Regions from separate parts of the Georhizobium profundi genome, predicted to be linked through region 3. Evidence: predicted binding sites of a transcription regulator. Region 3 holds the regulator's gene; each other region holds the start of a gene.
What was found. The regulator LexA, encoded in region 3, represses DNA repair genes until DNA is damaged. The targets are predictions, from matches to a motif close to TGTTCNNNNTGTGTTCNG.
Positions count from the first base shown of each region.

Region 1 (7,897 bases), 1.9 Mb from region 3:
GCATGCAATTTGCTGCGAACATCTCCTTCCATATCCTCTTTCCCACCATCACGATCGCGCTTGGCTGGGTGCTGTTGTTCTTCAAGTGGCGCTATGAGCGGACCGGCGATGACGCCTGGATGAAAGCCTATTTCTTCTGGGTGAAGGTCTTCGCACTGTCCTTCGCGCTTGGCGTCGTGTCCGGCATTACGATGAGCTTCCAGTTCGGCACGAACTGGCCCGGTTTCATGGAAACCGTCGGCAATGTCGCCGGTCCGCTGCTCGCTTATGAAGTGCTGACGGCGTTTTTCCTTGAGGCCGTATTCCTCGGCATCATGCTCTTCGGTTTTTCTCGCGTGTCGAGCCGTATCCATACGCTGGCGACTTTCCTCGTGGCCTTCGGCACCACCATGTCGGCCTTCTGGATCATCGCGCTGAACTCGTGGATGCACACGCCGCAGGGCTTTGAGATGCGCGACGGCGTGGCGCATGCCACCGACTGGTTCGCCATCATCTTCAATCCGTCCATGCCGTACCGTTTCGTGCACATGCTGCTCGCCTCGGGCCTGACCGTCGCCTTCCTCATGGCCGGCCTTTCGGCGCTGCGCTGGATCTACGGCGATCGCTCCGAGCCCATGTATAAGGCGCTGCGCACCGGCGTTTACCTTGGCGCGATCCTGATCCCGGTGCAGATCTTCGCCGGCGACATGCACGGCTTGAACACGCTGGAACATCAGCCGCAGAAAGTCGCGGCCATGGAAGCGAACTGGGAAACGCGGGGCAATGTGCCGCTTGTTCTCTTCGCTCTGCCGGACGAGGAGGCGCGTGAAAACCACTTCGAGATCGGCATCCCGAGCGGCGCGTCGCTCATCCTCAAGCACCATGCCGATGGCGTCGTGCCGGGCCTCAACGACTTCGTCGCCGAAGATGGTACGGCGGAGCACCCGCCTGTGCTGCCGCTCTTCATCTCGTTCCGCGTCATGGTTGGCGTCGGCATGCTGATGCTGGTCGTTTCCTGGGCGGCGGCCTGGATGCTGTGGCGTCGCGACGACATCAACAAGCCGATGGCTTTCGTGCTCGCCGGTATGGCCTTCTCGGGCTGGATTGCAACGCTTGCCGGTTGGTACACGACCGAGATCGGCCGTCAGCCCTGGCTGGTCTCGGGCGTGGTCACGACCGCCGAAGCCGTCGCCCCCGTGCCGGGCGCCCATGTGGCCCTCACTTTTGCAACCTATCTCGCGCTCTATGCGGTGCTGATCGTCGTCTACCTGACCGTGCTCTACAAGCTCGCGATCCGCGCCCATTACGGCAACATCGAAAAAGACCCGGATCCGCGCGGCGACAGCGTCTCCATGGGCAAGGCGACAGGCGAAGCCCTGCAGCCGGCGGAATAGGAGCGGACTGGATGTTTGGCTACGAACCTGACGTCATCCTGCCCCTGATCTTCGCGGGCCTGATGGGAATTTCGATCCTCGTCTACGTCATCCTGGACGGGTTCGATCTCGGCATCGGCATCCTCTCGGTCTTCGGCACCGACGACGAGAAGGACACGATGATCGCCTCGATCGGCCCGTTCTGGGATGCGAACGAAACCTGGCTCGTCCTGTCGATCGGCCTTCTGCTGGTGGCTTTTCCGATCGCGCACGGCATCATCCTGACGGCGCTCTACCTGCCGGTTTTCGTGCTGCTCGTCGGTCTTGTCCTGCGCGGCATTGCCTTCGACTTCCGCTCCAAGGTCAGCGCGCAGTCGAAGTGGATGTGGAACCTCCTGTTCTTCATCGGCTCCGTCATGTCGTCGCTGTCTCAGGGCTACATGCTCGGCATCTACGTGCTGGGGCTTGATCTCAGCTGGGCATCGGCGGGCTTTGCAGCGCTTGTCGGCCTGTGCCTCGCGGCCTCTTACGGCGCTGTCGGCGCAGCCTGGCTGATCTACAAGACGGAAGGCCAGCTGCAGGAAAAGGCCGTCATCTGGATGCGCATGTGCCTGCTCCTGACGGCGGCCGGCATGGCGATGATCTCCATCGCGACGCCATTCGCCTCGGCCCGCATCTTCGACAAATGGTTCACGACGCCGGAAATCTATCTCCTGGCACCGCTTCCGCTTCTGACGGGCGCCGTCTTCGCCGGCCTCTGGTTCCTGACAGCAAAGCTGCCGCGGCCGGATGATTCCTATGCGCTGGTGCCCTTCTTGGCGATGGCGACGATCTTCACGCTCGGCTTCGCCGGGCTCGCCTACTCGTTCTACCCCTATATCGTGCCGGATCAGCTGACGATCTACGAAGCGGCAAGCGCTCCGGAAAGCCTGATGATCATCCTCGTCGGCACGGCCATCGTGCTACCGACCATCGGCGGCTACACGATCCTCGCCTACCGTATCTTCCGGGGGAAGGCGACGGAGCTTAAATACGACTGACTCGGCACGTCGGCCAATAGACGTCCCACCTCGCCGGGGGATCATTCGGCGAGGTGGGAAAGCGGCAGCGGCCCCGGCCCCTTGATGTTGCGCAGCACAAGGTTGGTGCGCACGTCCCGCACCCCCTCGATGCGCATCAGGTCCTCGGCAATGAAGCGATTGAGCGCTTCCACGTCCGGCAGTACCGCTTGCAGCATGAAGTCATGGTCCCCCGTCAGCGCCCAGCAGGCAATCACCGGCTCCATCGCCTCGACCTTGGTGACGAACCTGTCCGGTGACTGATCACTGTGGCTGATAAGCCGAACCAGCACGAACACTTCCACCGAAAGCCCGATCTTGCGGCGATCGAGCCGGGCGCCAAAGCCCTCGATCACCCCGCTTTCCATCATGGCCTCCAGCCTGCGTGCGCAGGGCGTGGCGGAAAGCCCGACCGCGGCCGCTAGCTCGGTGGTCGGCATGCGGCCGGACCTCTGAAGGTGATCAAGCATTCTGACCTCGAACCGGTCGAGGTGGATCTCCCCCGCTTTCGGTGATTTTTTGGGCTCTTTCACTCAACCTCCTCCTTCGTTGGTCCAGTCAGCCGGAAAACACTCCAGCAGCGGCGCTAGAATGACAAGGTGTAAGCTTGGAGGAGCGCCATCATGTCGATCAATGTCGAAACCTACGCTGCCGAATGCGCCGCAGCCGGCATGCGCGGCGACTATGCCCGTTGCCGAGACGATTTCACCGTTACCCAGGACGTCGACGCCTATGATGACGAAGACCGCGCCGTGTGGAAGACGCTCGCCGATCGGCAGCGCGCCTTGACGCAGGAGCTTGCCCACCACTCCTATCTCGCAGGCCTCGAAGCGCTCGTGATCCTTGACGACATCCCGGACTTCGCCGAAGTCAGCCGCAGGCTATCCGCTGCCACCGGGTGGACGCTGGTCGCGGTGCCGGGGCTCATCCCGGCTGAGCCCTTCTTCAGGCATCTGTCCGAGCGCCGGTTTCCCGTCACGGACTGGCTCCGCAGCCGCGACGAATTGGACTACATCGTCGAGCCCGACATGTTTCACGACTTTTTCGGCCATGTGCCGATCTTGATGCAGCCGGAATTTGCCGATTTCATGCAGATGTATGGTGAAACGGCGCTGTCACTGATGGCTGCCGGCGGCGACGAGATGATCACGCGGCTCTATTGGTACACGGCGGAATACGGCCTGATCCAGGAAGAGGGCGGGCCGCTGAAGGCCTTCGGAGCCGGGTTGATGTCCTCGGCAACCGAGTTGCGCTTCGCGCTCGAGAGCCCGGACGCGAACCACGTTCCGATGGACATCGAAACCATCATGCGCACGGGCTACGAGATCGACAGCTTCCAGCGGGCCTATTTCGTGCTGCCGTCTTTCGAGGCCCTGCGCCAGGCCATGCGCGACGCCGACATCGCGGGGATCATCGCCAGATACGCTGGCGAAAAGGCCATCGATCCGTCGACGCTGCGTCGGTAGGTTTGAACCGGCTGAAAACGCCTCGTCACTCGGGCAGGGCGGCGAGGAAGGCCCGCACCACGCGGGCCGAATTGTCGGACGCGATCTGCATGAAGGTCGCCATCTCGTTCTCGCTCGGACCGCCACCGGCGAGGTCCGATACCGATCGAAACGCGATGAAGGGAACGTCGTTGGCGTAGGCCACATGCGCGACGGCCGCACTCTCCATGTCGAGCACATTGGCGCCGAAGGTCTCGAACACATAGTCGCGGAAGGCGCCGTTATCGACAAATGCCTGGCCCGAGACGCCGCTGCCGCCCACGCGAATGGTCGGCTGCTCGCTGAGGCAGGTGTCGTCGCTGGTGCACAGTTGCAGCGTGACGGCGTTTGTGAGCTGACGCGCGGTTTCGAACAGCGCGCCATCGACCTGAAACCAGAAGTGCTCTTCCATCTCGCCACCCGCGCGCGCGACATCCACCTCGCGTGGAAAGATCATCCCGTAATTGGGAAACGGCGTCTCGATGAAGCTTGGCGGTGTGAAGCCCTCATCGGTTTCGCGCGCGAACACCGCTTCCAGATATTGCGCCCAGCGTTCCGGCACGACGACGTCGCCGATCGATTGCTGCGGATCGACACCGCCTGCGATGCCGGAAAAGACGATCTCCCTCAGGTTGAAATGATCGATCGCGATCTGCGCCGTCATCGCCGCATTGACCATGCTGACGCCGCTCAGAAACAGAACGACGCGGCGCCCTTCGATGCGCCCCGTGACGAACTCGACGCCTGCGATCTCATGCTCTTCGCGCTCGATCAGCGCCTCCTGCAGCGCCAGCCACTCCGGCTCGAAGGCTGAGACGACGGCCGTGCGCGGCGCTTCGTCGAGGGTCTGGGGGTCCTGCGCGAGAGCGGCGGTCGATGGCAACGCAGCAAGTGCCATGAGCGGAGATGTCAGGATCAGGGCAGTGCGCAGGACAGACTTCACGATGGGACGCTCCGAATTAAGAGTGTGCGGCAAGTTTGGGCGGATGATCCCAACCAAGCCCTAACGCCGCAGCAGCGCAAGTCGATCCTCAACGATCTTCCCTTCTGATTGCCATCGGCAACGACCCGGTCGCTGCTCCCAGCGCAACGGAACCTTCGACCCCGCGCAGTGCAGGCTTCGACAGTGTCGAGCGCAACTCTTGCCCCTCCCTCGCCGGCGTTCTGCTCCAGCCATTGGCTGCTGGCATGCCATTTGGAAATCGGCCGCCTGGTCGTGCACCGAGCTTCAGATTAACGTCCGATCGCCCGTCAGAAGCTCAAGCAGCCATGCTCGTCCGCTCCGCCATCACCCGGTAGGAAATTGCCTCGGCCAGGTGAATGCGGCCGACTGCCGGCTTGCCATCGAGATCGGCCAGCGTGCGCGCGACCTTGAGGATGCGGTGATAGGCGCGGGCCGAAAAGGCCATGCGCTCGGCCGCCTCCGACAGAAGCGCGCGCCCCGCGCTGTCGATCGCCGCAACGGTTTCCACCAGTGCAGTCGGGCACTGTGCGTTGGCAGTCACGCCGGTAACGCCAAGTTCGCCGTAGCGATGGCGCTGCAGGTCACGCGCCCGTGCCACCCGCTCCGCAACGGTCGCGCTCGTCTCCGCGACGGTCGGGCGGATGAGATCGGCGGCTGATACGGCGGGCACGTCGATGCGGATATCGATCCTGTCCATCAGCGGGCCGGAAATGCGTGCCTGATAGTCGCCCGCGCAACGCGGACCGCGCGCGCAAACGTGGCCAGGTTCTCCGGCCATCCCGCAGCGGCAGGGGTTCATCGCCGCCACGAGCTGAATGCGGGCCGGATAGCTGATCCGGTGGTTCGCCCGCGCGATCACGCACTGGCCCGTCTCCAGCGGCTGGCGCAGGCTGTCGAGGACCTGCGGCGTGAATTCCGGAAACTCGTCGAGAAACAGCACGCCATGATGGGCAAGCGACATCTCGCCCGGCCGCGCCTTGAACCCGCCTCCGACCATCGCCGCCATGGAGGCTGAGTGATGCGGTGCGCGAAACGGCCGACGATCCGAAAGCTTGCCGCCGGCGAGCTTCCCGGCAATCGAATGCACCATGGACACTTCCAGCAGTTCTGCCGGCGGCAGCGGCGGCAGGATCGAGGGCAGACGTTCCGCAAGCATCGACTTGCCGGACCCGGGAGGCCCGACCATCAAGAGGTTGTGCCCGCCCGCAGCGGCCACTTCCAGCGCGCGTTTTGCCGTTTCCTGGCCCTTGATATCGGAAAGATCCGGCAACCCAATTGCCGGTTGATGCAATGCGGGTTCCGGCCGCGACAGCACCTGGCTGCCGCGAAAATGATTGGCGAGCGCGATCAGGCTGCGCGGCGCAAGAATGTCGATGTCGGCGCCCGCCCAGGCCGCTTCCGGGCCGCTTTCGGCCGGGCAGATCAGGCCCTTGCCGAGCGCGTTCGCGCCGATCGCCGCCGGCAGCACACCCGCGACGGGCGCAATCGTGCCGTCGAGTGACAGCTCGCCAAGAACGACGTAGTCATCCAGTGCATCGGCAGGGATGGCACCCAGCGCCGCCATCAGCGCCAGCGCGATGGGCAGATCGAAATGACTTCCCTCTTTCGGCAGGTCCGCAGGTGCGAGATTCAGCGTGATCTTCTTGGCGGGCAGCGCAAGACCCGAGGCATGCAGCGCCGCCTGGACGCGTTCGCGGCTTTCCGCAACCGCCTTGTCGGGCAGCCCGACGATATGCATGCCGATCTTGCCCGGCGCCAGCATCGCCTGCACGTCGACGGGAACCGCCTCGATACCTTGGAACGACACCGTCCTGACGCGACTGACCATCCTGCACCGCCTCTCCAAACGATCCGATAGGGTCTATCGCATCGGCTCCAACAACTTCATGTTTTATTCGCCGGCCATGCAACTTGACATAGCAGAAAGAATAAAACAAGAACGTTTTCGGAGCGATTGCAACTCATCGCACGTCACAGCTGGTCTGCGCGGTTGCAGTGGCGGAACAAACGGTGGTGGTCAGCGGCGCTTTTCGATCGCATCCCACATCAGAGCAGCAATGTCGGCACCGCCAAACTTGCGCACTTCGCGGATGCCGGTCGGCGAGGTGACGTTGATCTCGGTCATGACGTCGCCGATCACGTCGATGCCGACGAGAATGAAGCCGCGTTCGCGCAAGGCTGGCCCGATGCGTGCGCAGATTTCGCGTTCGCGATCGGTCAGCTCCGTCTTCACCGCCTTGCCGCCCACATGCATGTTGGAGCGGCTGTCGTGCTCGGCCGGCACGCGGTTGATGGCGCCGACCGGTTCGCCGTCGATGAGGATGATGCGCTTGTCGCCTTCGCGCACCTTCGGCAGGTAGCGCTGCGCGATGATCGGCTCGCGGAACATCTGGTTGAACATTTCCAAGAGCGACGAGAGGTTGCGATCGCCTTCCGCCAGGTGGAACACGCCGGCGCCGCCATTGCCGTAAAGTGGCTTCAGGATGATGTCGCCCATTTCCTCGCGAAACGCGCGGATCTCGGCCCAGTCACGGGTGATCAGCGTTTCCGGCATCAGGTCCGGAAACTCAGTTACGAAAATCTTCTCGGGCGAATTGCGCACCCAGGCCGGATCGTTGACGACGAGCGTCTGCGGATGGATGCGCTCCAGGAGGTGCGTCGAGGTGATATAGGCCATGTCGAAAGGCGGGTCCTGGCGCAAGAGCACCACGTCCATGGTGGAAAGATCGGTGCGCACCGGATCGCCCAGCGTGTAATGCGCGCCCTTCTCGTCCTTCACCGTCATCGGTTCGATGCGGGCAAACACCTTCCCGTCGCGCAGCGTCAAGAGGTCGGGCGTGTAATGATAGAGCTCGTGGCCCCGCGCCTGCGCTTCCAGGCACATGGCGAAGGTGGAGTCGCCTTCGATGTTGATCGACTGCACATGGTCCATCTGGACCGCCACTTTCAATGACTTCGCCATTCTCGGTTGTCCCTGCTTTGCTTTGTCGTTCAGATAGTGCGCGGGTGCCCTTAAGCGCAACTGTCCAGTGGTGCTGA
Region 1 is NZ_CP032509.1:362,498-370,394, reverse strand. Features, by position in the region: gene D5400_RS01775 (cytochrome ubiquinol oxidase subunit I) at 1-1,373, shown strand, start outside; gene D5400_RS01770 (cytochrome d ubiquinol oxidase subunit II) at 1,385-2,392, shown strand; gene D5400_RS01765 (Lrp/AsnC family transcriptional regulator) at 2,434-2,850, opposite strand; gene phhA (phenylalanine 4-monooxygenase) at 3,034-3,876, shown strand; gene D5400_RS01755 (5'-methylthioadenosine/S-adenosylhomocysteine nucleosidase) at 3,902-4,837, opposite strand; gene D5400_RS01750 (YifB family Mg chelatase-like AAA ATPase) at 5,154-6,686, opposite strand; gene gshB (glutathione synthase) at 6,876-7,820, opposite strand.
Region 1: a site for LexA is predicted at 6,783-6,800, ahead of D5400_RS01750 (YifB family Mg chelatase-like AAA ATPase). Genes of this name have one in related genera too.

Region 2 (7,897 bases), 1.3 Mb from region 3:
GTCGAGAATGCAGGGCAGGCGCGCGAGATCGGTCGGGTCGTTCAGCGGCCCGTGATCCTTGATGAACGCCGGCGAGGCGCAAACGAGGATGCGGAAGGGCCCGAGCTTTCGGGCGATCAGGCCCGAATCCTCAAGCCGTGTGATGCGGATCGCGATGTCGAAGCCTTCCTCCACCAGATCGACGAATCGGTCATCGGCGACGACATCGAGCGTCAGGTCGGGGTGATCGACGGCGAAATCAACGAGGGATGCACCGATATCCGCGTCGGCGAAGGTGCGAGGGGCCGAAATCCGCAGTCGGCCTTTCAGATCGCTGTTGTTCTCGCGAACCAGGTCCGCGAGGCTGTCGATTTCCTTCAGGATTTCAGACGCGCTCTTGTAATAGGTGTGACCCGCCTCGGTGAGAGAGAATTGCCGCGTCGTGCGGTTCAAGAGAAGGGCGCCGAGCTCGTCTTCCAGCTCTCGGACATATTTTGAAAGCAGCGCCTTAGACCGGCCGATCTTGCGCGATGCTGCTGAAAAGCCCTCTGCCTCGACCACGTCTATGAAGGCTCGAATGCGCGTCAATGTATCCAATGTAAGGAGGTCCTTGCTTTAGTTCAGCCGCATATGTTGTCGGATACCGCGATCGCAAGGGGCAGAACGGCATTCTGGGGCCGAATGACGCTTACGTGTTCGACGCGACCCCATGCAAAAACCTCTTGATTGTGACAGCGCGACTCACTATTTCCGGTGCTGCCCAAAGTCGCACGTGCCTGTGGGTGTCCGCCGAACCCTCGAATGGTGAGGAAATTCGGTAAGGTACCTGGAACTAACCCCTCCAGTCGCTTCTCCGGCCAACCGGAAAGAGCGAGGACATCTTGAAGCAACGACGGTGCGGGCCTTTCTGGTGTCTGCCGGCTGTCCAAATGCCGGGGTTACTGAAGAGGCACACCCTCATTGCCGAAAGTGCGGTTGGGACACCCCCATCCAATCCAAGGCAGACAAAGTCCGAATCATCGCCCGGGCGGGCGCTGGTTCAGCCATTGCGTCGCAAGTCTTGCGGAACTGCGGTCCTCCATCGGCCGTCGTCCTTCGGGCTGGCGTCGTCCTTTGTCATCCGGTTTTTCAAGCCGGGCATGGAAATGGGAGCGACCCCGATGACCACTGACCGTATCCGCGATTTCCTCGCAACCCGACGTCCCGAAGGCCCTTGCCTCGTCGTCGATCTCGACATCGTGCGCGACAATTACCGCGCCTTCGAGAAGGCGTTGCCTGACAGCTCCATCTATTATGCCGTCAAGGCCAACCCTGCGCCCGAAATCCTGAAGCTTCTCGCTTCCATGGGCTCCAACTTCGATTGCGCCTCCGTGGCCGAAATCGAAATGGCCCTGGATGCTGGTGCAACCGCACGCCGCATCTCCTTCGGCAACACGATCAAGAAGGAGCGCGACGTGGCGCGTGCTCATGCGCTTGGCGTCAACCTCTTTGCCGTCGATAGCCATGAGGAAGTCGAGAAGGTCGCCCGTGCCGCCCCCGGCGCACGCGTGTTCTGCCGCGTCCTGACCGATGGCGAAGGTGCCGAATGGCCGCTGTCGCGCAAGTTCGGCTGCGTGCCGCAAATGGCTGTCGACGTGCTCGTCTACGCCCACCAGCTCGGCCTCGTCTCCTATGGCGTCTCGTTCCATGTCGGTTCGCAGATGACCAAGCTCGACGCCTGGGATGCAGCATTGTCCGACGCGCGCCGTGTCTTCGAAAAGCTCGCCCAGCAGGGCATCGAGCTCAAGATGGTCAATATGGGTGGCGGTTTCCCAACCAAGTACCTGAAGGACGTGCCGACGGCAGAAGCCTACGGCCAGGCGATCTTTGGTGCGCTGCGCAAGCATTTCGGCAACAACCTGCCGGAGACGATCATCGAGCCGGGCCGCGGCATGGTCGGCAGTGCCGGCGTGATCAAGGCTGAAGTCGTGCTCGTTTCCAAGAAGGCCGACACCGATCAGCTGCGCTGGGTCTTCCTCGACATCGGCAAGTTCGGCGGTCTCGCCGAGACGATGGATGAGGCGATCCGCTACCCGATCCGCACGGCCCGCGACGCGGACGACATGGAAAACTGCGTGATCGCCGGCCCGACCTGCGATAGCGCCGACGTGCTCTATGAAAAGGCGCCTTATCCGCTGCCCGTCTCTCTGACGATCGGCGACGAGGTTCTGATCGAAGGCACCGGCGCCTACACGACGACCTACGCGTCCGTGGCCTTCAACGGCTTCGAACCGCTCCGATCCTACGTCATCTGACCGCCGGGGGCTGGGTTTAAGCCCTCGACAGGTCTGCCACTGGCTGCAGCGCCCACCGCAGGGTGGATGCGCAGTCGCGTGCTCTCCATTCGTCCCGAAAGTCATGCCCATGACCACGCTGTTCCACCAGATCGACACCGCCAAAGCCGGCCTCGCCGCTGAGGATCTGATCACCATCCGCGCGGAAGCTGCATATGAAATCGACGAGCGCAATGCGTTGCTTGCGCGCGCCATGGCGCCCGACTGGCGCACGAAGACGTCGGAGAAGCTGCGCCACGGCCGCCTGCCGGCCGCCGGCCTCGCATTCGTCGCCAAGAACCGTGCGGGCCACATCCTCGGCACGGTGCGGCTTTGGGACATCTATGCCGGCATCGACCGGGAAGGGCGCGCCGTGCCGGCGCTTCTGCTCGGCCCGCTCGCTGTCGATCCATCGGCCAAGGCAGCCGGCATCGGTACGGGCCTGATGTTGCGCGCGATCGAAAAGGCGCGGCGCTATGGCCATGGCGCGATTTTACTCGTTGGCGACGCACCCTATTACGAGCGCTTTGGCTTCACGGGCGAAAAGACGGCGACGCTGATGCTGCCTGGCCCGTTCGAGCGCGACCGCTTTCTCGCGCTGGAGCTCAAGCCCGGTCATCTGGACGGTGCTGCAGGCTTTGTCAGCGCTTCCGGCAGCAAGGCCTGACAAGATTTTCCAATCGATAATGCGTTGGGCCGCTCCATCCCGGAGCGGCCCTTTCGTTTTGGCGCCTCAGGCCGCGTTCATCAGGTCCCGCACGGCGGCAAGATCCTCCGCAAAGAGGCGGCGCTCGCGGGCAGCGGTCTCCTTATCCGGAATGCGCAGCAGGAAGGACGGGTGCACGGTGACGAACACGCGCAGCCCGCTCTCGGTCGTCACGATCTGCCGCCGGTTCTTCGTTACCGGCAACGTCTTGCCGGACAAGGCGGTGAGCGCTGTTGCGCCAAGCGCCACGGTAAGCTTCGGCTGGATCAGCGTCAGTTCCTGGTCGAGCCACCAGCGGCAGGCCTGCACTTCTCCGGAATTGGGCTTGGAGTGGATGCGCCGTTTGCCGCGCGGCTCGAACTTGAAGTGCTTCACCGCATTCGTGACATAGACGCGCTGACGATCGATTCCGACCTCTTCCAGCGTAGCGTTGAACATCTGTCCGGCTGGCCCGACGAAGGGTTTTCCCGCCAGATCCTCCTGGTCGCCCGGCTGCTCGCCGACAAAGACGACATCCGCATCGCGTGGCCCTTCGCCAAAGACGGTCTGCGTCGCATCCTTCCAGAGAGGGCAACGTCGGCAGCCCTCGGCCTGTTTCTCCAGCGCATCGAGCGTTTCGGCGATCTCTTCCTCGGCCATGCCGCCCATCTTCTTCGGCTCCCAATACTGTTCCTGGATGCGGGCGTGGTGGGGCGCGGAAAGGGAGGGCGCGCGCGCGATCATCTCTTCCGCGGCCTTGCCGGCGCCGGCGATCATGCCTGGAATGAGCGGCGCCTCGGGCAGGTTCCGCCAGTATTTCTTCGGCATCTCGGCCTGCATGGCCTTCACCTTCAACCGGGCGGGATTGAAGATCGACGTGAAATAGGTGCGCCAGAGATCCTCGGCCGCATCGTCCGCCGGTGCATCCTCCTTGCTGGCGCCCGGCATCACCGTGATGTCCGCACCGTCCCAGGAGATCGAACGCCAAGGCGTCAGGATCGTCCATTTCATGCCGGTGAACCGCGCGCGAAAGAAGCCCGCTTCACGCTCAGCGATATAATGCTCCGGCTCGAACCAGGCGACGAACCATTCTTCGCCCGCCACATCGATCTTCCGGAATCGCACGAAGGCATGCATCTTGTGGGCATCGCGCCGGATCGATTTTTCCATCCGTTCGAGCCGCTGGATGTCCGGGTCGGATGCGATGCGGAGCAGGTTTTTCTCGCGCGAAACCCGCAGGAGCAGCCGGTACATGAAGGAGAAGCGATCCGGATCGCGGTGATGGATCACCTGTTCGAGCCGCTTGACCACCTCGCGCGGCACGGTGAATTCCGCACCGGCCGGCGGTTCCGGCAGAAGCGATGACGCATCCTCGAAAAGGTCTTCCGCCGTCTGCCCAACCACGCTGAACCGGACGTCGCCCGGCTCGACGCCGGCCAGCGCCAGCTGCCGGGCCGCGTGGCGCCACCCGTCGAAATCTGTCTGATCGGCGAGGGTGACGGCGTACATCGCTAGAACAATGACAACTGCGCCGGTTGCGGCGTCATGCGCGCTTTGAGCGAAGGATTATCCGTCAGCCCGCCCGGTTGCCAATCGAGCGCGGTGATGAACGGCCGCACCTTGTTGACCGACTGGCAAAGCCGGCCGACATCCTCGAGCCTGAGCGTCCGGTAGCGCCGCACCTGCAGGATCTTCGCCACGGCCTTGGTGCCGAGCCCCGGCACGCGCAGCAGCGATTCCCGATCGCCCCGGTTGACATCGACTGGAAAACGCTGGCGATTGGCGAGCGCCCAGGCAAGCTTGGGGTCGACGGCGAGATCGAGCATCCCGTCGCTCTGGCCCGCCAGGATCTCGTTCTGCTCGAAGCCATAGAAGCGCATCAGCCAGTCGGCCTGGTACAGCCGATGCTCGCGCATCAGCGGCGGCTGGATAAGCGGCAGCGACGATTTCGCATCCGGTATCGGGCTGAAGGCGGAGTAGTAGACGCGCTTCAGATGATAGCTCGAATAGAGCCGGGCGCTGGTTTTCAGGATCGTGTCGTCATTGGCGGGATCGGCGCCGATAATCATCTGCGTCGACTGCCCGCCCGGCGCGAAGCGTTCTTTTCTCTTGGTGCGCAGCGTCGGCTCGGATTTCTCCTCGATCTTCATCCGAAGATTGCCCATCGCCTTCCGGATTTCCGCGGGCCGCTTTTCCGGGGCAAGGCGCGAGACGCCATCATCGGTGGGCAATTCGACATTGATCGAGAGCCGGTCGGCGAACCGGCCCGCTTCCTCGAGCAGCAGCGGGTCGCAGTCGGGGATGGTCTTGAGGTGGATATAGCCGGCAAAGCGATGCGTGACGCGCAACTGCCGCGCGACTTCCACCAGTTGCCCCATCGTTTCGTCCGGCGATCGAATGATGCCGGAGGAGAGGAAAAGCCCCTCGATGTAGTTCCGCTTGTAGAAATCGAGCGTCAGATCGACGACTTCCTGCACGGTGAAGCGGGCGCGCCGGACATTCGACGACGATCGGTTGATGCAATAGGCGCAATCGTAGATGCAGAAATTCGTCAGCAAGATTTTCAGGAGCGAAATGCATCGCCCGTCCGGCGCATAGGAATGACAAATGCCGGCCCCGGTGGTCGACCCGATGCCACCCGTGCCAAGCGAGTTGCGCTTCGTCGATCCGGAGGACGCACACGAGGCGTCATATTTTGCAGCATCCGAAAGGATCGCCAGTTTTTCCAACGTCGATAGCTGAGCCATGCGTTCATGCTATGTTCGCAGGCGGCCGGCGTCTATGTCTTTTATTGTAAAACTGGGAGTTCATTTGAGAGCCGCCGATCGGTCTTTATCCGAGGGCGAGGGCGCAGCATGATCTCTCGCAGCCCTCATGGTGAGCATGTCGAACCACGAGCGCGTGGCAGGACGGGGCCACATCGTCCTTCGACAGGCTCAGGATGAGGTGGAGTTGGCGTCGAGTGCGGAGCCGCCGCACCCGATGCTGCGCTCAAGCAGTGATATCCACCACGCCGCAATCGCCGGCCTCGGAGCCGAAGACGAGCTGGTGACCATCTCGGCTCCAGTCGAGCGAGGAGAGGGCGCCCTTGCCGGGGCGGCGCAAAAGCACTTCCTTGCCGTCTTCCATGCGTGCAGCAAGGATCATGCCGTCATTGAAACCGATGGCGACTACATCCTGTGCCGGGTGGCAGGCGACGATGGTGGCAAGCGCGTCGCCCCGCGTGCCGAGTTCGAGCGGCGGCTTGCCCATCGGGCCATCCTTGCCGACGAAGGGCCACACGATCGCGGCCGGCGCGCCGGATGAGGCAAGCCATTTGCCTTTGAAGCTCCAGGACAGCGACTTCACCTTGGCCGGATAGCCAGACATCCGCATGTCGTGCAGGTCGGACATACGCCAGCCATGCAGCGCCTGTTCCTGCATCGTGGTGACGAGATACTTGCCGTCGGGCGAGAAGGTAATGCCGGTGTGGCTGCCCTTCCATTCAAGTTCCGCGGGCTTGGAATCCATGCCGGCCCAGACGAGGGTCACGCCATTGTAGCGGGCAAGCGCCACCCTCAGGCCCTTCGGCGCGAAGGCTATGCCCTCGACCGTTCGCTCGCAGGCGATCTCCTTGAGCGTTCCGTCTGCCAGCCGCACATAGGCAGTGCGCCCGGAGGAAAAGCCGATCACCCCTTGAGGCCCGGACGCGATCTGGCCAATCCATTTGCGACCGATCTCGGCGAGCGTCTCGATCTCGCCCGTGGCTGAGATGCGGCTTACCTTGCCATCCTCGCCGCCCGTCAGAAGGGTCTTGCCGTCGCCAGACAGACTGGCCACCAGCAGCCCGTCATGCGCTTCCACGGTCTTGTGGCCATGATCGAGTCGATGGACCGTGCCGTCCGCCATGGCGAATGTCGGAATGCCGGAGACGAAGCGCGCGGCGACGCAATACCCGTCAAGGTCGAGAGGAGCGACTGTCGGCATCCGTTCAGCCGGCCTGGCAGGCGAGGAAGGTGCGTTCCAGCTTTTCGCGATCGAGCTCGCGGCCGATGAAGACGATGCGGCTCTCGCGCTTCTCGCCGTCCTTCCAGGCCCGCTGGTGATCGCCTTCGATCAGCATGTGGATGCCCTGGATGACATAGCGGTCCTCGTCGCCCTCGAAGGCGATGATGCCCTTGAGCCGAAGGATGTTCGGTCCATCCATCTGGGTGATCTTCTCGATCCACGGGAAGAACTTCTTCGGGTCCATGGAGCCCGCGCGCAGCGACACCGACTGCACCGTCGCATCGTGGATGTCGGACGCTTCGCCGTGGTGATGATGGTGGTCGTGCCCGTGGTGATCATGGTCATGATGGGTGTGGTCGTGATGATCATGATCGCAGTCCGGCCCGCAAACATGATCGTGGTCGTGATCATGGTCCTTTTGGTCGAGGAAATGCGGGTCGTTCTCCAGCGCCCGCTGCAGATCGAACGCGCCGCGGTTGAGCACCTGGGTCACATCGATCTTGGCCCGTTCGGCGCGATGGATGCGTGCGGAGGGATTGATGGCGCGCACCGTCGCCTCGATCTTGCGCAGTTCGGCTTCGTCGACGAGGTCGGTCTTGTTGAGGATGACGACGTCGGCAAAGGCGATCTGGTCTTCGGCCTCGCGGGAATCCTTGAGCCTCAGCGGCAGGTGCTTGGCGTCGACGAGCGCGACGACGGCGTCGAGCTGCGTCTTGGAACGCACGTCCTCGTCCATGAAGAAGGTCTGGGCGACCGGGGCCGGATCGGCAAGCCCGGTCGTTTCCACGATGATCGCATCGAAGCGGCCGGGGCGGCGCATCAGGCCTTCCACCACACGGATCAGGTCGCCGCGCACCGTGCAGCAGACGCAACCATTGTTCATCTCGTAAATCTCTTCGTCGCTCTCGACGATGAGGTCGTTGTCGATGCCGAT
Region 2 is NZ_CP032509.1:4,071,657-4,079,553, reverse strand. Features, by position in the region: gene D5400_RS19700 (LysR family transcriptional regulator) at 1-576, opposite strand, end outside; gene odc2 (ornithine/lysine decarboxylase) at 1,140-2,273, shown strand; gene D5400_RS19690 (GNAT family N-acetyltransferase) at 2,383-2,958, shown strand; gene D5400_RS19685 (UdgX family uracil-DNA binding protein) at 3,025-4,485, opposite strand; gene D5400_RS19680 (putative DNA modification/repair radical SAM protein) at 4,488-5,723, opposite strand; gene D5400_RS19675 (WD40 repeat domain-containing protein) at 5,968-6,942, opposite strand; gene D5400_RS19670 (CobW family GTP-binding protein) at 6,947-7,897, opposite strand, start outside.
Region 2: a site for LexA is predicted at 5,725-5,742, ahead of D5400_RS19680 (putative DNA modification/repair radical SAM protein). Genes of this name have one in related genera too.

Region 3 (7,897 bases):
TCGAAACCCAGCTTCGTCTGGCGCTGGACGCTGCTGATCCTCGGTCTGGCCGTGACGTCGCTGATTGCCGGCGCGGCGACGGGGATCTTCTCGGCGCATCATTTCCACCGCATGTCGAGCTACGGAATGATCGCCAATGTGGTCGCGATGCCGGTCATCTCGGTCATCGTCATGCCATTCGGTACTCTTGCGCTGCTGACGATGCCACTCGGTCTCGACGCGATTTTCCTGATGATCATGGGACTTGGCCTGGAGGCCGTCATCGCCATCGGCCATCATGTTGCCGCCTATGGCGATGGTTTCGCCACGGGGAAGATCCCCGGAGCCGTTACGGCGCTTCTGTCGCTGGCGCTGCTCATCCTGGTCTTCACACGAACATGGCTGCGGAGCACCGCTTTGATACCCGTGCTGGCCGCTGCCCTCATTATGGCGGCCGACCTGCGCGCCGATCCACCCTTGCTGCTGATTGCCGAGGACGCTCGGCTGGCCGCGATCCTGCGCGAGGACGGCCTGGCAACCAACCGAGCGCGTCCGAGCAGCTTCATCTTCGATCAATGGGCAACGGCAACCCGGCTTGCGACCCACATTCCGCCAGCCGTCGTCTTAGATGAGCAGACTGAGCTTCCGGCAGAGGAAACGACGACCGAGCCGGTTCTGCCAGATGCCGAGATAGACCCCGCCATCGCCTATGGGACGATGCGCCGGGCTGTCCTCGAATTGGAAGACGGGCAAATGGAAGGCGTGTTCCGATGCCGCCGCGGCGCGTTCTGCATCGCCCGTCTCGGGAACGGAACCATCGTCGCGTGGCTGGAGGAGCCGGCCTATGTCGGTCCCGCATGCGACATGACCGATATCGCCATCATTCCGATACCGCTGTCGATGCGCCAATGCCGCTCCGGCGCGAAGCTCTTCACCGCCCGTACACTGCGTGAAACCGGCGCGATCGCCGTCTACGCGGCGTCGACGGGAGAAGGCTTCGCGGCGAACGAGGCGCGAGCGGCGGGCACGGGGTCGGGTGCACAATTCGACCCGCAGCCGACGTTCCGCTTCGAGCAGTCTGCCGGCCGAATGCGCGCCTGGACGCGGCACCGTTATTATGACTGGAGAACTGGCAGTTTTACCGAGCCTGGCGGGGATGCCTCTTCCGTCAACACACACATGAGCGAAGACAGAAGAGCTGCCGACAGCATCGATCAGTGATAGCGCCGGATGAGCCCGACGAGCTTGCCCTGGATCTTGACGCGATCCGGTCCGAAAATCCGCGTTTCATAGGCCGGGTTGGCGGCCTCGAGCGCCACCGACGCACCTTTGCGACGGAAACGCTTCAATGTCGCTTCCTCGTCGTCGACCAGAGCCACGACGATGTCGCCGGGATTGGCCGTCGACGAATTCTTGATGATGACCGTGTCGCCGTCGAAGATGCCGGCTTCGATCATCGAGTCGCCCTTGACCTCGAGCGCGTAATGCTCGCCGCCGCCCAGCATATCCGGTGGCACGGCAATCGAATGAGTGTTGTTCTGGATGGCAGAGATCGGCACGCCCGCCGCGATGCGACCCATGACGGGCACGCTGATGGCGCGATTGTCGTTGTCGCGCGGCATCTCGCTCTGGCGGCGCTCGGCTGCAATCTCGGGCTTCGGCGTCTTGCCTAGCGATCCTTCGATGACACTCGGCGAAAAGCCGCGACGCTGAGGCACTGCCGCGTTGTAGCTATCCGGCAGCTTGATGACTTCCAGCGCACGCGCACGGTTCGGCAGGCGGCGAATGAAGCCGCGTTCCTCCAGCGCGATGATAAGGCGATGGATCCCCGACTTGGACGCGAGATCGAGGGCTTCTTTCATCTCGTCGAAGGATGGCGGCACGCCGCTTTCCTTCAGGCGCTCATGGATGAAAAGAAGCAGTTCCTGCTGCTTACGCGTCAACATCGGCTGCTTAGGCCCCCGCTTGATCGGATGGAAACAAATGTGGAACACACTTTATCTGTTCCTTTTGTGTTCCGCAAGTCCATCAGGAAGCGAGGCTAAATATGCCTCAATAGGATTGCCCGCACCGCGTCGCCCGCTTTGGCTTCTGGCGCGAATGGCGGTCGGACGACGAGGCCATCGGCCTCGGCAAACACGCGCATCATGGACGAGTCCTGTCGGGTGGCAGGCGTGGCGACGAGCGTTCCGTCGGGCCGCCGGTGCATCGCCGCGCGCAGATAATCCTGGCGCAAGTCGTTTTCGGCCAGGTCTACGTCGAGGATCGCGTCGACCGCCTGCACATGATGGGTGCGGCCGACGAGCTTTGCGATCAGAGGCGTCAGGAAGACGTGCGAGCAGACAAGGCTTGAGACAGGGTTGCCCGGAAGCCCGAGAACATGCATCGGGCCGATGCGGCCGCTCATCAGCGGCTTGCCCGGCCGCATGGCGATCTTCCAGAAGGCAAGCTCGAGACCGCGCGATTCCAGCACTTTGCGAACCAGGTCGTGATCACCAACCGAGGCGCCACCAAGTGTCACCAAGATATCGGCGCCTGCCGCCTGAGCGGCGTCGATCGATCGGTTCAGGGCAGCAAGCGTATCGGCGGCAATGCCGAGGTCGATCGGTTCTCCGCCGGCTTCCTTGACGATGGCGGCGACGCCAAAACTGTTCGACGCGATGATTTGATCGTCGCGTGGATCGGCACCCGGCGGCACGAGCTCGTCGCCGGTCGCCAGAATGGCGACGCGCGGGCGCCGATGCATGGGCAGGGCGGGGAGGTTCATGGCTGCTGCCAGCGTCAGCCGGCCGGCATCGAGCATCGCGCCCTTGGCGATCACCGTCTCGCCACGATGGAAGTCGAGACCTGCACGCCGCACGAACCGCCCGGCCTGCACCGGCTCGACAACCCCGATCATGGTCGTTTCAAGCGGCCGCGCGTTTTCCTGAATGAGAATCGCGTCGGCCCCTTGCGGAACCGGCGCGCCGGTGAAGATACGGACGGTCTCGCCGCGTCCAATGGCGCCCGTGAACCCGTGCCCGGCAGCCGATTCGCCGACGACCCTCAGCGTCGCACCTGGCTCTGCCGTATCCGCCGCGACCACGGCGTACCCATCCATGGCCGAGGCAGCAAACGGAGGCTGGTCGCGCATGGCGATCAGCGGCTCGGCAACGATCCGGCCCCATGCTTCATGGAGCGGGACGTGTTCGATATCGGCAATCGGACGGGCATCGGCGAGGATCAGTTGGAGCGCATCGTCGACGGGAAGCAGCGCCATGATCAGCGGGCCCCGTCGCTGCCCGGATGGTTCCAGTCGCCAGATTTGCCACCGGTCTTGGAGAGCAGCCGGACGCTGGTTATTTCCATCGCCTTGTCGACGGCTTTTGCCATGTCGTAGAGGGTGAGGCAGGCGATTGAGACCGCCGTCAGCGCTTCCATCTCGACCCCCGTTTGACCCTTGAGGCGCGCCATGGCCTCGACGCGCAGGCCGGGTAGGGTGTCGACCGCCTCGATGGTGACCGCAACCTTGGTCAGCATCAGCGGATGGCAAAGCGGAATGAGGTCGGACGTCCGCTTTGCCGCCATAATGCCGGCGATGCGCGCCGTGGCGACCACGTCGCCTTTCGCTGCGCCGCCGGACTGGATGAGCGCGAGCGTTTCCGGAGCCATCTTCACAAAGCCTTCGGCGATCGCGACGCGCTCGGTCTCTACCTTGCCGCCGACATCCACCATCGTGGCGCGACCCTGTTCGTCGAGATGCGTGAGTCGCGCTTCGTCGCTCATTGCGCTGCTGCCTGATGCTTGCCCGTGAGCAGCGTCTCTGTCGCGCTGGTGACATCGTCGATGCGCATCAGGCTTTCGCCGACAAGGAACGTGCCGATGCCGGCGCGCTCGAGCCGCAGGCAATCCTCATGGGTAAAGATGCCGCTTTCGCCGACAAGGTGGCGGCCAGCTGCCATGGGTGCAAGCCGCTCGCTGTTATCCAGCGACACCTCGAAGGTGCGCAGATTCCGATTGTTGACGCCGATGAGCGGGGAACTCAGCGAAAGCGCGCGCTCCATTTCCGCCTCGTCATGCGCTTCGACCAGCACGTCCATCCCGAGATCGACCGCCGTATCGTGAAGCTCCAGCGCCATCGCATCATCGAGGCAGGCCATGATGACGAGGATGGCATCGGCGCCCATCGCGCGGGCTTCGTACACCTGGTACGGATCGAACAGAAAGTCCTTGCGGATGACTGGCAGCGCCGTTGCGGAACGCGCAGCGACGAGAAATTCCGGTGCACCCATGAATGAGGGCGTGTCTGTCAGGATCGAGAGGCAAGCGGCGCCGCCTGCCTCATAGGCGCGCGCCAGTGCCGGCGGGTCGAAATCGGCACGAATGAGCCCCTTGGACGGGCTGGCCTTCTTGATCTCGGCGATCAGAGCGAAGTGCCCACGGGCACGTTTCGCCTCGAGCGCGGCCCGGAATCCGCGCGGCGCGTCTGCGTCCGAAGCCGCTGCCTTCACCTCAGCGAGCGGCCGAGCGGCCTTGGCGGCGGCGATCTCCTCGCGCTTATAGGCTTCGATGCGGGTCAGAATATCGCTCAACGCCCCGATTCCTTCATGTCTTGCCAGTTCATCATCATGCCGCGGCCGCGTGCCGCTGTGAAACCGCCACGAGGCGCTCCAGCACTGCAAGTGCCGCACCGTCGTCGATCGATCTCGCCGCAAGCTCCAGTCCTTCTGCCACCGTCTCGGCGCGGCCGGCCACCACCAGCGAGGCGCCGGCATTCAGAAGCGCGATCTCGCGATAGGCATCTTTCGAGCCGCGAAGCACCGCCTGCAAGGCTTTTGCATTGTGGGCGCCGTCAGCACCTTTCAACTCGTCGATGGCTACGCGCTTCAGGCCGAGCTCCTCGGGCTCGATCGAGAAACGCCGGATCGAACCGTCCTCCAGCGCAACGATATCCGTTCGTCCAGTCGTCGTCATCTCGTCGAGACCGGCGCCATGGACGACCCAGACTCGCTCCGAGCCGAGATCCTTCAGCACCTCGGCAAGCGGCTCCAGCCATTCCGGGGCGAAGACGCCGAGCAACTGACGCTTGGCGCCAGCGGGATTGGAGAGCGGGCCGAGCAGATTGAAGATCGTGCGGGTTCCAAGCTCCACGCGCGTCGGGCCCACGTGACGCATCGCTGAATGGTGGGCAGGGGCGAACATGAAGCCGATGCCGGCTTCATCGATACAGGCAGCAATGGCCGGCGACTTGAGATCGATCGCTACGCCGAGCGCCATCAGCGCGTCCGCAGCGCCGGATTTCGACGAGAGCGCGCGGTTGCCGTGCTTGGCGACCGGCACTCCGCATCCCGCGACGATGAAGGCCGCGCAGGTGGAGACATTGTAGGTGCCGGTGCCGTCACCCCCGGTGCCGACGATATCGATCGCATCGGCCGGCGCCTCGACGGTCACCATCTTGCTGCGCATGGTCGTCACGGCGCCGACGATCTCGTCCACCGTTTCGCCGCGCACTCTGAGTGCCATCAGGAAACCACCGATCTGGCTCGGCGTGGCATCGCCCGACATCATGATGTCGAACGCGGCCTTTGCGTCCTCACGCGACAGCGGGACACCGGACGCGGCCTTGGCGAGGTAGCTCTTCATGTCTGCCATTACGGCACCCCCGATGTCCCGTCTTTAGAAACCGAGCGCCTGCGTGCCGAGCTGCTGGTTGATCCGCACCGGATATTCCGCCTGCAGGCGGGTCACGAGCTGATCGAGCAGGTCATCGCCGCCGCTGCGGGCGATGGCGGCGCGCTCCTGATCGGAGATCGCGTTCGATGCGGAGATCGCCACTTCGTTGACGCGCATGACGATCTCGCCGGCGCCATTCGCGGCCGGCGCGGTTGCCACGTGCCCACCGGGGCCCGCAAAGGCTGCCGCGATGGCCTCTGGCCCGAAGGTGGCGTTCTCGCTGTCGCGCTGCAGATTGTATTCGGTGCGCACAGTCGCCCCAAGTTCCGTTGCGATCTCGGCAAGAGGCGTGCCGTCGGCTGCAGAAGCGCGAAGCTCTTCGGCGCGTGCAGCGAGCGCTGCGGCGCGTTGATCCGCTTGCCAGTCGGCGACCACGTCGTCACGCACTTCGTCCAGCGTGCGGTCGCGTGCCTCTTCGATGTCCAGGACCTCGAAGAAGAGATAGCCGTCGGAGCCGAGATTGATCGGCTGTGTCTCGATACCGATGTCGGTGTCGAAGGCCTGGGCCAAAAGATCGCGCGACTGTGGCAGGTCGCTCAGCACGTCGCCTTCGGGTGTGCGACCCGAGCGGTCGACCGCTTCGATCACAACCGGTGTCAGCTGTTGCTCGCGCGCGGCATCCTGCACCGACAGGCCGCCGGCGCGGGCGTCTTCATAGGCGTTGAAGACATCGAACAGCGTCTGCGCCGCTTCCGCCATGGCGAGATCCTCGCGGATCTGCGCTTCGACGTCTTCGAATGCCGTCTCCTCGCCACCCTCGATCGCGGCAACGCGCATAATGACCGGGCCAAAGGGACCGTCCACGACGTCGGTAACACCACCCGCTTCGTCCACGGCGAATGCCGCTTCCGCCAGCGCCGCGTTCGTCATCTGGTTCCGCGCGAACGTGCCGATGCGCACATCGGCAGCAGTGCGGCCGGCTTCGGCGACCACGTCATCGAATGAAGTCCCTTCTGCCAGCGCCACGGCTGCGGCTTCCGCTGCCTCGCGGTTCGGGAAGACGAGCTGATCCAGCGTGCGCCGCTCAACGCTCGTGTAGCGGTCGGCATTGTTGTCGAACTCGGCACGGACCACTTCGGCATCGATGCCGTCCGGGTCGGCGATGTCGCTCGCCGTCAGCGTCACATAGGCAATGCTGCGATATTCCGGCGCGGTAAACCGGCTGCCATTGTCTTCGAAATAGGCGGCAAGCTCTTCATCCGACGGTTCACCGATCGGATCGATCATGCTCTCGTCGACGATCAGGTAATCGACGGTACGAGTCTCGGCGCGATGGCGGCCGAAGGCGTCGAGCAATGTATCGGGCAGTTCGAAACCGTCCGCCAGGGCTTCAACGACCTGCGTGCGGACGGCGACCTGCTGTCGATTGCGGATATAGTCGTCCTCGCTCATGCCGACATTGCGCAGCACGGCGGCAAAGTTCTGGCGGCTGAACTGACCATTGATGCCCTGAAAGGCCGGATCCGCCGCGATGAGACCAGCCAGTCGGTCCTCCGACAGCCCGAGCTGCATGTTGCGCGCCTGCTCGTCGAGCGCGGCGCCGGCGACCAGCTGCGAATAGACCTGATTCTCGATGCCGAAGGCGCGTGCCTGTTCCGTCGTGATGCGGGTGCCGAACTGCTGCGAGAGCAGGGAGAGCTGGCGATCATAGGCAAGCCGGAATTCAAGCGCCGACACTTCGGTTTCGCCGACCGAAACGACGGTGTCGCCACCGCCCGAGAACATCGATCCGCTGACGCCCCAGACCGCGAAGGACGCGACGAGCAGGAAGAACAGGCCTTTGGCGACCCAGGTCTGGGCGCCCCTTCGCAGCATTGTCAGCATGTCTTACCCGTTCGTCCTCTTGCTTTCACGCGGATGCGCGCTGTTCTAACCGCGTTGATGCGGCACGTAAATGCCGGATCGTGGGCGCTTCTGCCCATGCCTTCGTTTGATTTTCGAGGCCAGTCTGGTAGCTACGGCCACCGAATAAAGTTGAAGAAGGTGGACGCGCACAATGACACCCGGCATCAGGCCACTCGTGGCCGGCAATTGGAAGATGAACGGCCTTCGCGACAATCTCGGCGAGCTGAAGGCGATCATCGACGGCGTGGTTACCCCTTCGCTGGAGATGATCGATACCCTCATCTGCCCGCCGGCGACGCTCGTCTACGTGGCCACTGCGCTTGCCGAAGACAGCGAACTTGCCATCGGCGCACAGGATTGC
Region 3 is NZ_CP032509.1:2,788,391-2,796,287, reverse strand. Features, by position in the region: gene D5400_RS13420 (ComEC/Rec2 family competence protein) at 1-1,200, shown strand, start outside; gene lexA (transcriptional repressor LexA) at 1,194-1,925, opposite strand; gene D5400_RS13410 (molybdopterin molybdotransferase MoeA) at 2,021-3,238, opposite strand; gene moaC (cyclic pyranopterin monophosphate synthase MoaC) at 3,241-3,744, opposite strand; gene trpC (indole-3-glycerol phosphate synthase TrpC) at 3,741-4,550, opposite strand; gene trpD (anthranilate phosphoribosyltransferase) at 4,585-5,610, opposite strand; gene D5400_RS13390 (peptidylprolyl isomerase) at 5,635-7,506, opposite strand; gene tpiA (triose-phosphate isomerase) at 7,688-7,897, shown strand, end outside.